One region of the Staphylococcus epidermidis genome, then DNA from elsewhere that is predicted to be linked to it. Evidence: riboswitches for the same ligand, from Rfam matches in the RefSeq annotation. Region 1 holds a riboswitch; each other region holds the start of a gene.
The links. A riboswitch is a leader RNA that binds a small molecule or an ion and turns the genes downstream of it on or off. The one in region 1 is predicted to bind S-adenosylmethionine.
Positions count from the first base shown of each region.

Region 1 (4,966 bases):
AGAAGTTTTTTAATCAATGATAAGGCGATTCTTCATTGTTTGGAAAGGGTGAAAACACTTGGATTTTATTAAGGAAAAGCGCATGCCAATCGAATATGAAACTCATTTTTTTAATGAAGTAACATATCTTGTAGATTATTTAAAAGTCAAGGCTCTGATGATGATTCCGAAAAATAAAAAAGATATCAAACGTATCGTTATATACTTAAGAGGTGGTAAAGGGCAAGTTGGAAGAGTGAGAGCTGCAAGACTTATGCAATTTGCAAATGAATATACTTTAGTTATAGGTCCTTACTATAGAGGAAATAATGGAAGTGAAGGAAGAGATGAATTTTACCGCGGTGATTTAAATGATGTAACGCATTTGATTCGACTTTTAAATCAAAACTATCCTTCTGCATTTATACATATGGTAGGATTTTCACGTGGAGGTCTACAAGGATTACTTACTTTTAATGATTTGCCTGTAGATAGTTATATGATTTGGGGTGGCGTATCTGATATACATTTAATGTATGAAGAACGAGTTGACTTGAGAGGTATGCTACGACGAATGGTTGGACATCCAAAAAAAGATGCGAAAGCTTATAAAAGCAGAGATGCAATGCAATTTATAAAAAAAGATAGTCCTCCTATTCTCATTATTCATGGTGGCAAAGATATTCAAGTTGGAATACATCAAGCTTATGATTTAGAAAAAAAATTAAAATCCAAAGGAATTTATTATCAAACCTATTATCAATTGGATGAAGGTCATGTACCACGACCTCCTGCGATGAGAGACGTAATTCGATATATACATCAATGGATGAACGACGTCGAAAATAAAAATTTAAATATATAGTGACAATGGATTATACAAGTTGATGATAGCAATGTAGATATTAGGAATAATTAGTTATTAAATAAAGAGACTGTTTGAAACTCTAGAAATGTATTATCATATCCAGATATCCTCAAATAAATGTATTATTATTTCCATCGTCATTTAAATAAAAATTTAAGTGCCCGAGATATTAAAAGCTTTCTCAGGCACAATGCTTTTAAATTTAGCGTGATAAATGTGTATATTAATTATTGATTAAATGCACCTTTGTTGGCAATATGTTCAACTTCCTTGCCGAATTTTTTAAAGTTATTATTAAAGCGTTGAATCAAATCGTAAGCTTGTGCTTTGTAGTTATCTTTATTGTTCCAAGCATTGATAGGATTCAGAATAGTTGTAGGTACACTGTCAATCTGAACTGGAATATTTAAGCCAAATGTATCATCTTTAATATATTTAGTATTTTTTAATTTACCTGATATAGCTTGATCTACCATTTCACGAGTATAGTGTAGACTAATTCTTCGCCCTATACCATATTTACCACCTGTCCATCCAGTATTTACTAGATATACATCTACATCATGAATATCGATTAAATTTCCAAGTAAATCAGCGTACTTTGTTGGACTTAAAGGTAAGAATGGTGCACCAAAGCAAGTTGAAAACGAAGGTTGAGGTTCAGTAACACCACGTTCTGTTCCAGCTAGTTTAGACGTGAATCCACTTAAGAAATGATACATTGCTTGATCTTTAGTTAGCTTAGAAATAGGAGGGATAACTCCAAATGCATCAGCGGTTAAGAAAATAATCGTATTCGGATGTGCTGCCTTTGAAGGTGTAACAATATTCTCTATATAGTCAATAGGGTAGGCGGCGCGAGTGTTTTCAGTATAGGTGTTATCATCAAAATCTACCGTACCGTCATCATTTGTAACTGTGTTTTCTAATATTGTTCCGTATTTAATAGCATTATAAATTTGAGGCTCTTTCTGTTTAGATAAATGAATTGCTTTTGCATAACATCCACCCTCAATATTAAAAACGCCATTTTTATTCCAACCATGTTCATCGTCACCAATTAACTTACGTTTTGGATCGGCAGAAAGCGTCGTCTTACCAGTTCCTGATAATCCAAAGAATAGTGCTACATCTCCTTTTTCTCCAACATTAGCTGAACAATGCATACTCATGATATCCTGCATTGGAAGCAAATAGTTCATTACAGAGAAAATACCTTTTTTCATTTCACCAGCATATTCTGTGCCACCAATTAAAATCACTTTATGTTTAAAAGATATAATGACAAATGTTTCACTATGTGTCCCATCTAATTTGGGATTAGCTTTAAAGTGAGGTGCTGAAACAATTGTGAAGTTGGGTTTTATATTTTGAGCTTCATCTATAGATTCTGGACGAATAAACATGTTACGAGCAAATAAATTATGCCAAGCTAATTCATTTATCACCTTAAGTTTAAGACGTGACTCTTTATCGCTCCCTGCATATCCACTAAATATGTAAAGTTCCTCTTTCTGATTTAAATAATCGAGTACTTTATTGTAAAGTTTTAGAAATGTTTCTTCATCCATGGGCTGATTGATATCTCCCCAATTTATATTATCCTTATACGATGGTTCAGTGACTATAAATTTATCTTTAGGTGAACGACCAGTGTACTTACCTGTTTTAACATTTATTGCCCCCAGTTCAGTTAACTCACCCTCATGATTTTTTAAAATTTTTTTGTATAATTGTGTTGATGATAGTTGAAAATGTGATGTAGCTTTTTCTATTAGCTGATTTATCTTAAGTGTTTCTGTGTATGTATCTATAGACATACCCAATCCCTCCATACGATAATTTATGTAAGCCCTTACATTTAGATAGTATAACATACCGATTGAATTTATCCACTTTAAAATAGAAATAGTGACAATGTATAAAATTGACAACATACTTTGAATTAGATATTATTAAGTTTAACGGATTCTCTTATCCTGAGTGGTGGAGGGACATGGACCCAATGAAACCCAGCAACCTCTTTATTTAAAGAAAGGTGCCAAACCGTTTGCAGACAAATATGGTCTGAACGATAAGAGCGAATGGACGTTTAAGAGCCTTCTCTCTATCTATATAGTGAAGAAGGCTCTTTTATTTAGCTCTCATATTTAAAGAGAATTTTCGTAATTTATTTAAAGGAGAAAATGATGACATACAATAAACGATTATTTACCTCAGAATCAGTTACTGAAGGCCATCCTGATAAAATTGCTGACCAAGTTTCAGATGCCATTCTTGATGAAATATTAAAGGATGATCCCAATGCTCGTGTAGCATGTGAAACAACAGTAACAACAGGAATGGCACTTATTTCTGGAGAAATCTCAACAACTACTTATGTAGATATTCCTAAAGTGGTGAGAGAAACGATTAAAGATATTGGTTATACTAGAGCAAAATATGGTTATGATTCACAAACAATGGCAGTGTTAACTGCGATTGATGAACAGTCTCCTGATATTGCACAGGGTGTAGACAAAGCTCTTGAGTATCGAAATGATATTTCTGAAGAAGAAATTGAAGCAACAGGTGCAGGTGACCAAGGATTAATGTTTGGATATGCAACTGATGAAACTGATACGTATATGCCTCTACCTATATTCCTGTCGCATCAACTTGCTAAACGATTGGCTGATGTACGAAAAGATGAAATTTTAGATTATCTTCGTCCAGATGGAAAAGTACAGGTGACTGTTGAATATGGTGAAGATGACAAACCTAGACGTATTGATACCATTGTAGTTTCTACACAACATGCTGAAGATGTAGAGTTAGCACAAATTGAAAAGGACATTAAAACGCATGTTATTTACCCAACTGTAGATAAAGCTTTATTAGATGATGAAACTAAATTTTACATTAACCCAACTGGACGTTTCGTTATTGGAGGACCTCAAGGAGATGCTGGTTTAACTGGACGTAAAATTATAGTTGATACGTATGGTGGATATGCCCGTCATGGTGGAGGTTGTTTTAGTGGTAAAGATCCTACTAAAGTAGATCGTTCGGCAGCTTATGCTGCAAGATATGTAGCTAAAAATATTGTTGCAGCTGGTTTAGCTAAACAATGTGAAGTACAACTTGCATATGCAATTGGTGTAGCAGAACCCGTTTCCATTTCAATTAATACGTTTGATACTGGAAAGGTTTCAGAAGCACGATTAGTTGAAGCTGTAAGAAAGCATTTTGATTTAAGACCAGCAGGTATCATTAAAATGTTAGACTTAAAACAACCGATATATAGACAAACAGCAGCGTATGGTCATTTTGGACGTACAGACGTATTGTTACCATGGGAAAAATTAGATAAAGTCAATGTTTTAAAAGATGCTGTTGAAATTCAATGACTTGTAAAATAGAAAATAAATAATTATAAAATATATGTCGAAAATAAGCCTTTTTTCTATTATAATTAGAGTTATTGAAACTGATAAAGGAGCGTTGTTTTAATGGATTTTTCTTCACCGACAGTAATTGGCTTAATTGTTGCAATACTTGTGGCTGTTTTATTCTTTGTACTCTTCTTAGTAGCGAACCATAGTAAGAAGAAAGTGAAAAATCAAACAGAAGCACATTATAAAGAAAAAGAACAACATCTAAAAGAATCTCATGAAGAAGCTTTAGAAAAAGAGAGAGTTGAGAATAAAAAAGTTGTTACAAAACAAAAAGAAGATTTTGACGTGACAGTTAGTAACAAAAATCGTGAAATTGATGCGTTGAAACTATTCTCAAAAAATCATAGTGAATATGTTACAGATATGCGATTAATTGGTATTCGTGAGAGACTAGTAAATGAAAAGAGAATACGCCCTGAAGATATGCATATTATGGCAAATATTTTCTTGCCTAGTAATGAGTTAACTAATATTGAACGTGTGAGTCATCTTGTACTTACACGAACTGGCTTATATATAATTGATTCTCAATTATTAAAAGGCCATGTTTATAATGGTATTAGTGGTGCGCAATTTAAAGAATTACCTACGATGTCACAAGTTTTTGACACGCTCGACTTAGATTCATCACAGCCGCAGACATTGGTCTTAGATCAAAATGAAGATCAACATTCATTATCTT
Region 1 covers NZ_AP019721.1:1,024,726-1,029,691, forward strand. The annotation lists gene ytkD (RNA deprotection pyrophosphohydrolase) at 1-72, shown strand, start outside; gene FNL83_RS05215 (alpha/beta hydrolase family protein) at 59-844, shown strand; gene pckA (phosphoenolpyruvate carboxykinase (ATP)) at 1,075-2,667, opposite strand; SAM riboswitch class I at 2,819-2,928, shown strand; gene metK (methionine adenosyltransferase) at 3,037-4,236, shown strand; gene FNL83_RS05230 (hypothetical protein) at 4,339-4,966, shown strand, end outside.

Region 2 (4,966 bases), 390 kb from region 1:
TTGATTGGATTGATTGATAGTGAAAAAAATAAAAGCTGAAACACTTTCAGATATGCAAAATTATAAATTACTTAGTGGAAGTATTATACCTAGGCCGATAGCATTTGTAACTACTCAAAATTTAAAAGGGGATATCAACGCAGCCCCGTTTAGTTTTTTTAATGTAGTTAATCATACACCACCTATGATTGCAATTGCTGTTCAACGTACAAAGGGAAATAGAAAAGACACCTCAATAAATATAGAACAATCAGGTGAGTTTGTAGTGCATATTACTGATGAGGCTATTGTTAATGATGTGAATGAAACTGCTGCCCCGTTAGAATATGGTGTTAATGAACTTAAAAGAACCTCTCTAAGTATGATTGATTCAGATTTAATTAAAGTTCCAGCAATCAAAGAAGCAAAAGTAAGGTTTGAGTGTAAGCTTCATCAAATAGTACAATTGGGCAACAAAGATAACGGGAGTGATTTGATAATTGGTGAAATTGTCGTGTACCATATCGATGAAGAAGTTTATTTTGAAGATAGTAAAATTGATGCAAATCAATTAAATCCGGTAGCTAGGTTAGCTGGAAATGATTACTCTTTGTTAGGTCAAACATTTACGGTTAATCGGCCTACCTCATAAAAATAAAAATACATATGTAAATCTCATTTTAAGGGTGTCATTGATGAAAGCATATCTATATAAATTCATGCCATTGCTCATTTTCGTCATAGGACTGATTATCTTTTACGTTTTTAATGATTATCCCACATTGATACATGTCATAGTGATTATTGCTTTTATAACGAATGGATTGAAAAATGTATATTTTGTTAATAATAATATTAGAAATCATATGATATGGGTGAGCCCTAAACTCGATCGTATCCTTGGTATGATTTCGGGCATACTATATTTTGGTATTTACGTGGTTGGCTTTATAAAGCAACAGCCTTTATGGATAGTGATGCTTATTCTAGTATCAACAGTGGGTACTGCGGTTTTATTAGAAACAAAATTACATATTACATCACTTCAATTAGAGGAGACGTTATCATCTGAACGGATAAAACGTAAAGTAATATCAAGACATAAAGCACAACGTCTTAAGTGTATATTTTTTACTGTGATTGTTGTAGTAATCATTTCAATGCTCATATCATTATATTTAAAGTTGATGGTTATTTTTGGACTTGCAGTAACGATTTTTATCTTAGCATCAATAAGTGTGGCTATTTTCGAAAAATACTTTACTATTATTGAAAATATGTAAACTATTATTAAAATATTTAAAATAATAAGTGTTGACGTTATTGCAAATATCTTGTAACGTTAAACACAATTCAATAACTTATCAAGAGAAGTGGAGGGACTGGCCCAAAGAAGCTTCGGCAACATTGTATCATGTGCCAATTCCAGTAACCGAGAAGGTTAGAAGATAAGGTTAAACACGACGTTAACTGAGACTGGGGCATGATTACGTGTCCTGGTTTTTTATTTTTGAGTTATTGATTAAATAGATAGGAATTTTTTAGTATAAAATCTATCAATCCATTATACGGGAAAGTAGGTTAGATTATGAAAGAGATGAAGAATGGCAATGCTTGGGCATTAATTCCTTTATTGTTATTTGTCTTACTATTTCTAGGTGTTGGTATTATTTCTGGTGATTTTACCACTATGCCATTAAATGTTGCTATTACAATTACTGTTATTGTTGCCTTACTTATGAACCGCAAGGAAACTTTTGCAAAAAAAGTAGAGGTATTTACAAAAGGTGCAGGTCACTCTAATATCATTTTGATGATGCTTATTTTTATCCTTGCTGGAGCTTTTTCGACGACTGCTGAAAAAATGGGAGGCGTGTCATCTACAGTTAATTTAGGCTTATCACTTATTCCTCAAAATCTAATAATTGTTGGGCTATTTATTATTTGTATGTTTGTATCAATTTCAATGGGGACTTCTGTTGGCACAGTTGCAGCTATTGCACCAGTAGGTTTTGGATTTGCACAAGCAACAGATGTACCAGCTGCATTAGCCATGGCAACAGTTGTTGGGGGAGCGATGTTTGGTGATAATCTATCTATGATTTCTGATACCACTATTGCAGCAGTAAGAACACAAAAAACAAAAATGAGTGATAAATTTAAAGTCAATTTTAAAATTGTACTACCAGGTGCGATTATTACAATCATCATTTTATTCTTTTTAACAAATGGTATTTCTATAGATCATACTAAAAACTATGATTATAATTTAATTAAAGTCATACCATACTTATTAGTTTTGATTCTTGCGTTAGTTGGTATTAATGTAATTATTGTATTAATAGGAGGTACTGTATTAGCCGGTATAATTGGACTGATTGATGGTTCTTTTGGTTGGAATGGCCTTTTAAATGCTATTTCTAAAGGTATTATCGGAATGGAAGATATTGCTATGATTGCATTGCTTATAGGTGGTCTAGTAGGAATTATCCAACATAATGGTGGTATTGATTGGTTGCTTAATTTTGTAAGGTCAAAAGTAAAATCAAAGCGTGGTGCAGAACTAGGTATAGCGAGTTTAGTGAGTGCAGCTGACATTTCAACAGCAAATAATACAATTTCTATTATTATGGCTGGACCATTAGCTAAAAATATTGCTGATGAATATGATGTCGATCCAAGGAAATCAGCAAGTATATTAGATATCTTTGGTGGGTGTTTTCAAGGATTATTACCATACAGTCCACAAGTGATTTCAGCAGCAGGTGTAGCCGGAATTTCCCCATTCCTAATGTTACAATATAGTATTTATCCAATATTATTAGGTGTTTGTGGATTAGTAGCAATTATTTTAAGAGTACCTCGTTTAAATCAATCGTCAAAGAAATAAAATATGCCCCATAGTATATATTGACTGTCAACAATCTTATGATTGTTGACAGTTTTATAATGACTCTTTGATACACACCATCTGTATTTTATTTTTAAGTTGAGTATCAAACAATTTAGAATAACAGTAAAATATTGATAAAGACAAGACTATACACTCAATCTTGAATTTAAAAAGTTAAAAATCACTAAAATTATAAGTTTTATTTAATATAATTTAATTTTATAGAGCTCAAAGTTTGTGACCTAGCTCAAATACGTTAAAATAGTATTAAGAGTGAAAGTAGGTGAAATGAAATGGCAAAATATAATGTGGAAAATGAATATGTAGAAATCGACATTGAGAGATTACTCAAATATACACCAGAGGTCGTTTATGAGGCATGGACAAAAACAGATATCTTAAAAAAATGGTTTATGACCACTCAACGCACGAATAAATCATTTGATGCAGATATTCAAGAGGGAGGAAAGTATCGCATCATTGATAGTAGAAACGGTAAACAAAACATCATTGAAGGTACATATGAAGAGTTAGTTTTAGATGAATATATCAAGATGACGATTGGAATGCCAGGACTAAGTGAGGAAGAGGATGTCATTGAAGTAGAGTTCTTTGAAAGAGAGAATGGCGGAACTCAAATGTTCTTTTACTATCGCTCTTTTGTTGAAAAGGAAAGACGTTTAACAACATTAGAATATAAGCAAAAGAAAAAAGAATATCATGATTCAACAGCACATGGATTTGAATTGATGATTGATCAAATGCAAAATGTGATAGATGAAATTGAGGAACAGCGTCATAACTAAACTGAAAACATACTAAGATTAGCTATGAAGAAATCTATGACGATAGATTTTTTCATAGCTATTTTTTATAGTTATAGAGAGAAGTAGACTGTCCAGACTCTTGGATTTTAAATCCGTATAAAAAACAAGTCAGCTTTACTCTCGCCTTTTGAAATTCGTTTGTAGTATGTTGGGTTCTTGAAACCGTGTATAGGAAAATGAAATGAGAAAGGTTAAGTAAAGTTTTTAGCTTCTCAATTATTCAAAGGAGGTTTTTTTATCGATTACTTAGGTGTTGATATTAGTAAAAGAAGTAGTGTAGTTGCACATTATAAAAATGAAAAATTCCAAAAAGAGTTTTTCATCCAAAATAATAAAAATGGTTACAACTATTTACTCAAGTATTTGAATGACTTAGACCACCCACAACTCATTTTTGAATCTACAGGTATCTATTCAAGAAGTATGGAACGATTTTGTTGTGTAAATCAAATTAACTATATTCAAATGAATCCGTTAGAAGCCAAATTTAAAACGAGCGCTCTAAGATCATGGAAAACTGATCAGGCAGATGCTCATAAGCTTGCTTGTTTAGGACCGACGCTTAAACAAACAGACAACTTACCTATACATGAGTTAATATTCTTTGAATTAAGAGAACGCGTCCGTTTTCATCTAGAAATCGAGAATGAACAAAATCGACTTAAATTTCAGATCCTTGAATTACTCCATCAAACATTCCCTGGTTTAGAAAGATTATTTAGTAGTCGATATTCAATCATTGCACTCAACATCGCAGAAATCTTTACTCATCCAGACATGGTTCTTGATATCGACAAGGAGGTACTGATTACACATATATTCAATTCTACAGATAAGGGAATGTCAATGGATAAAGCTACAAAATATGCACTTCAATTAAGGGTGATTGCTCAAGAAAGCTATCCTAATGTCGATAGACATTCCTTTCTAGTCGAAAAATTACGCTTACTTATTCAACAATTAAAACAATCTATTCATCATCTCAAACAATTAGATGATGCCATGATTCAATTAGCACAACAACTCGATTATTTTGAAAATATTCATTCGATACCTGGTATTGGTAAGCTAAGCACAGCTATGATTATTGGGGAGATTGGTGATATTAAGCGATTTAAATCAAATAAACAACTCAATGCTTTTGTTGGCATTGATATCAAACGATATCAATCAGGTCATACACACTGTAGAGATACCATCAACAAGCGTGGTAATAAAAAAGCGAGAAAACTTTTATTTTGGGTGATTATGAATATAATAAGAGGGC
Region 2 covers NZ_AP019721.1:630,971-635,936, forward strand. The annotation lists gene FNL83_RS02935 (flavin reductase family protein) at 20-631, shown strand; gene FNL83_RS02940 (hypothetical protein) at 675-1,262, shown strand; SAM riboswitch class I at 1,338-1,434, shown strand; gene FNL83_RS02945 (Na+/H+ antiporter NhaC family protein) at 1,568-2,869, shown strand; gene FNL83_RS02950 (SRPBCC family protein) at 3,166-3,678, shown strand; gene FNL83_RS02955 (IS110-like element ISSep2 family transposase) at 3,937-4,966, shown strand, end outside.
Region 2: linked by a shared signal. The riboswitch ahead of FNL83_RS02945 (Na+/H+ antiporter NhaC family protein) and the one ahead of metK (methionine adenosyltransferase) in region 1 are both predicted to bind S-adenosylmethionine.

Region 3 (4,966 bases), 910 kb from region 1:
AAATTATCAAATTTGATTACCAAATGGGATATAGCGGTGTAAGTGTTGGTATTTTATACCGTGATAATATTTAAATAATTATAGATATGTTGTGCGTATAAAGACAATATATCTTACCTTTTACAAAACTACCTGTTCAAAAAATATGGCTAGTGAATTATAGTCATTGTTAGATAACTATAATCACAGAAAAATGTTTATGGATGTTAAAACGTATAACAAAAGTGAGTTAAAAATTAAAGGTTCAATAGCAAAAAACACGTAGATGATTTTATACTGAATCATCTACGTGTTTTTGTATATTCATGTGACAAGCGATTAAATATTATTAATTGTTTGCTATTTACTTAGCAGGTACGACAGCTCCATCATACTTATCTTTAATATAATCTTGAATTTCTTTAGATTGTAGCACTTCCATTAATACTTTGATATTTTTATCATCTTTATGACCTTTTTTAACTGCAATTAAATTTGCATATGGGTTATCTTTAGGAGATTCTAAAGCAATCGAATCTTTTTTAGGACTTAATTTTTGGTCAATCGCATAGTTAGAATTAATGATTACTGCGTCAGCGTCTTGATTTTGATAGATTTTTGGTAAATATTCTGCTGATTGTTTGTTGTTAAATTTAATATCTTTTTTGTTTTCAGTTATGTCATCAAATTTAGCATTTTCAATTTTAACGCCTTTTTTAAGTTTAATAAGACCTTCATCTACAAAGAATTTTAAGAATCGTCCTTGTTCAGCTGGGTTATTTGATACATATACTGTTGCACCTTTAGGAAGATCTTTTAAGCTTTTATATTTTTTTGAGTATACAGCCATAGGTTCTAATTCAACATTCCCAGCCGATTCAATTTTATACCCTTTTTCTTTACTTTCAGTATTTAAGTATGGTGTATGTTGGAAGAAGTTCGCATCGATTTCACCTTTGTCTAATAATTTATTAGGCGTTGTGTAATCGTTAATTGGTTTGATTTTTAAATCATAACCTTTTTTCTTCAATAATGGTTTTGCTTTTTCTAAAATTTCAGCGTGTGGTGCTGGAGATGCACCTACTGTGATAGTTTTTTCCTTATCTTTACCTCCACCACATGCAGCTAAGGCAATCGTTAAAGCCAATACTAAAATAATTCCGAATAATTTTTTCATAGAATATAATCCCCTTTTCTTTAGCGTTTATCGATTTTATTTGTAAGCCAATCCCCTAGGAACTGGATTATAAATACAATAATTAAAATAAATACTGTTGAAACTAAAATGACATCATTTTGATTTCGAGTAAATCCTGTTAAATATGCTAAATTACCTAAACCGCCTGCGCCAATAACACCTGCAATAGCTGTAGAACCTACCAAAGCAATTGCAGTAACGGTAATACCTGAAACTAAAGCAGGCATTGCTTCAGGAAGTAGCACTTTTCTCACAACTATCGAAGTGTTCGCTCCCATTGACCAAGCAGCCTCTATAACACCTTTATCAATTTCTTTAAAAGCAATCTCGACCAATCTAGCGTAGAATGGTGCTGCACCAATAATAAGTGCTGGTAATGCACCAGTTGGCCCACTGATTGTTCCGAGAAGTATACTTGTAAATGGAATTAACAGTAAAATTAATATGATAAATGGAATTGCTCTAAATAAATTAACAATGAATGACACAATCGTGTAGAAAATCTTAGCAGCCAATGAGTTACTTTTCGCAGATAAAAAGAGTAATACCCCTAATATAAGTCCAAAGACAAATGCAAAAAGCGTCGAAACAACAGTCATATATAGAGTTTCTAAAATTGCCTGCCAAACCTCTGGCCACTGAACATTTGGCATTGTCACCATTTCGTGAAATATTTCACCATAAGATTTACCCATGTTTTAGCACCTCCACATTAACGTGTTGTTCGTGAAGATTATGTTTAAATTGCTTGAAATGTTCTTCACTTATATGTGGTATGTGAATAACTAAAAATCCAAGCGAACCGTTTTTAGTATTCTTAATATCTGCTTCAAGAATATTCACATCTATGTTATGCGTCTTCGTCATATAAGATATGATAGGCTCAGTCGTATTTTCACCAGTAAAGTTTAACCTCACGATATATGCATCATGATCTAATGGCTCCAAATACTCTAAAGAATCTTCAAAATCATCGTTTAAATCATCTTTCACAAAACGTTTTGTTACTTCGTGTTGTGGATTCTCAAATACTTTACTTACCGCTCCCTGTTCGATAACTTTACCGTTTTCCATTACAGCAACTTCATCACAAATTCTTCGTATAACATGCATTTCATGTGTTATAAGTACAATAGTTAAATTTTGTTGTTCCCTTACCTTCAATAATAAATCTAGAATTTCATCTGTAGTTTGTGGATCTAATGCACTTGTTGCCTCATCGCATAACAATACATCTGGATCATTAGCTAATGCTCTCGCAATACCCACTCTTTGTTTTTGTCCGCCTGATAATTCAGACGGATACGCACTTTCTCGACCTTTTAGGCCGACAAGTTCAATGAGTTCCAATGCTTTTTGTTTAGCTAGACCACTTGGAACGCCAGCAATTTCTAATGGAAATGTTACATTTTTCAATACATTTCTTGACCATAGCAGGTTAAAATGTTGAAAAATCATACTCACTTTTTGTCGTTTTTTTCGTAACTGTGATTTAGATAATTGACTTATATTGTCACCATCTATAATGATTTCACCTGACGTTGGAGATTCTAAGTTGTTAAACATTCTTATAAGCGTACTTTTGCCAGCTCCTGAGAAACCAATCACACCAAAAATAGAGCCGGATTCAATGTTTAAATCAACGTGATCAACAGCAAGAACATCTTTATCCTTGGTATGATAGCGTTTAACAATTTGGTTTAGCTTAATCACGTTAATAGCCTCCTTATGTTGCTTAGTAATCAAATTAAAAATGCTTTCTCAATTTTTAGAAAATTTGAGAAAGCATTTGTTGAAATGTTCTTTCTCTCATCTTCTAAAGTTATACTTTATGTGAATTGGCACCATTTCTATTTTAGACGGTTGCCGGGCTTCTTAGGGCACATCCCTCCACCTCTCTCGATAAGAGTTAAAGCATATTTAATTTGTATTAATCCTACCATCGTACTAATGTTTCGTCAATAATTATTTTAAATTTTCTAACAAATAAGTAACTGACTGAAATGCGTAGATTCTTTTTATCTCTTCCTCTCTACGCATAAGCAACAAAACAGGAACAGACATAATTTGTTTCTCTTTACTCCATTCAGGATAAAAATTAAGATCTATTTTTTTTATTGGCAATTGTAAGATTTCATTAGCAATATCCAACATCCTTTCAGAAATCTTACATGTTCCACACATTGGTGTATAACCAAATATGAGATGTTTTTCTTTATTAAAATTAACAGTTATGTCTTCAATATCCTTCAATTTATTCATTTACTAAAACTAGCCTTTCAGTTTTTAAATTATTCATAAGTTTCTTTTCTTTTTTTACATTAAAACCATATCTACTTAATACATGTGCTAAATAATTTTTAGGACACTTAGCAACCTCACAAAACGTTTTATCAACATAAATATGTTCACTTTCGCTTAAATAACGTTTAAACCATTTTCTAATTTTTTCACCCTCATCATCAGAATCAGCAAGAACATAAACTTGTTTGTCATAAAGTGTTTCTATCATGTTGTCTATCTTATCTATACTCATAGTGCCATGTGTACAAATGATATTTGCAGGTTCAGCGATTACTTGTTGTACTCTTTTCTTATCCGATTTACCTTCAACAATAATAACCTTATTTACAATAGCCATGTCAATCCACCTTCTAAGCGTCAAAGTAACTATCACTATCATCATTCACAAAATCCCCAAAACCTAAACATTTAGTGACACTGCAATTTTTAATTGCTAGTGTCACTTATGCTTGAGCTTTGCTCAGGCGTTCCTCTTTTTCACTGCAATTTTTAATTGCTAGTGTCACTTATGTATGGGCTTTGGCTTACGTTCCAGATTAAAGTTGTTCCTTATAAAAAAACTCCTTGATTAAATCTAATCGAGGAGTTTGCAATCATTATTCACCAATCATTTCTGAGTATTGATCTGCTGATAATAATTCTTCTAATTGACTATCGTCACTAATTTCAATTTTAACCATCCATGCTTTTTCGTATGGCGATTCATTTACAAATTCTGGGCTATCTTCCAATTCTTCATTAACTTCAACAATTTTCCCAGAAATTGGCGCATACAACTCTGATACTGTTTTTACTGATTCCACACTACCGAATGTGTCACCTTCATTTAATTCATCGTCAGTTTCAGGTAGCTCAACAAATACGATATCACCTAATTCGTTTTGTGCGTATTCTGTAATACCAATTGTTGCTACATTATTTTCAATTTTAACCCACTCATGCTCTTTAGAATATTTAAATTCGCTCGGTACTGCCACGAGAATCCCCTCCTGATTAATTTAATTACAATTTAATAATGCCACACACATATTATTCATTCAACTATTATTACAAAGAATAAATGAATTAAAATTCGTTTTTAAATATACAAAACACCATTTTAATTTATATTTTTTTATTAATGTTCACTTTCTCTAAATTAATATCACACCTATAACCATTGGTGTTGATACTCATTTTCTTTAAATCCTAAAGTCAAATGGTTACCAGAAATAGCTAATGGACGTTTAACCAACATTCCATCTGAAGCAAGTAGTTCTAGTTTTTCATCATCAGACATATTTTTAAGTTTCTCTTTTAAATTTAATTCGCGATATTTGATACCATGTGTATTAAACAACTTATTAATATTCACACCCGTTTTATCTACGATATTTTTGAATTCTTTTTTAGTCGGTGTATGTTGAACAATATCAATGGATTCATAATTCACATCGTGCTCATCTAAAAACTTTGCAGCCTTTTTGCACGTTGTGCATTTCGGAT
Region 3 covers NZ_AP019721.1:1,936,195-1,941,160, forward strand. The annotation lists gene FNL83_RS09415 (hypothetical protein) at 1-74, shown strand, start outside; gene FNL83_RS09420 (MetQ/NlpA family ABC transporter substrate-binding protein) at 344-1,156, opposite strand; gene FNL83_RS09425 (methionine ABC transporter permease) at 1,177-1,872, opposite strand; gene FNL83_RS09430 (methionine ABC transporter ATP-binding protein) at 1,865-2,890, opposite strand; SAM riboswitch class I at 2,984-3,086, opposite strand; gene FNL83_RS09435 (thioredoxin family protein) at 3,143-3,439, opposite strand; gene FNL83_RS09440 (toprim domain-containing protein) at 3,432-3,818, opposite strand; gene gcvH (glycine cleavage system protein GcvH) at 4,078-4,458, opposite strand; gene FNL83_RS09455 (arsenate reductase family protein) at 4,632-4,966, opposite strand, start outside.
Region 3: linked by a shared signal. The riboswitch ahead of FNL83_RS09430 (methionine ABC transporter ATP-binding protein) and the one ahead of metK (methionine adenosyltransferase) in region 1 are both predicted to bind S-adenosylmethionine.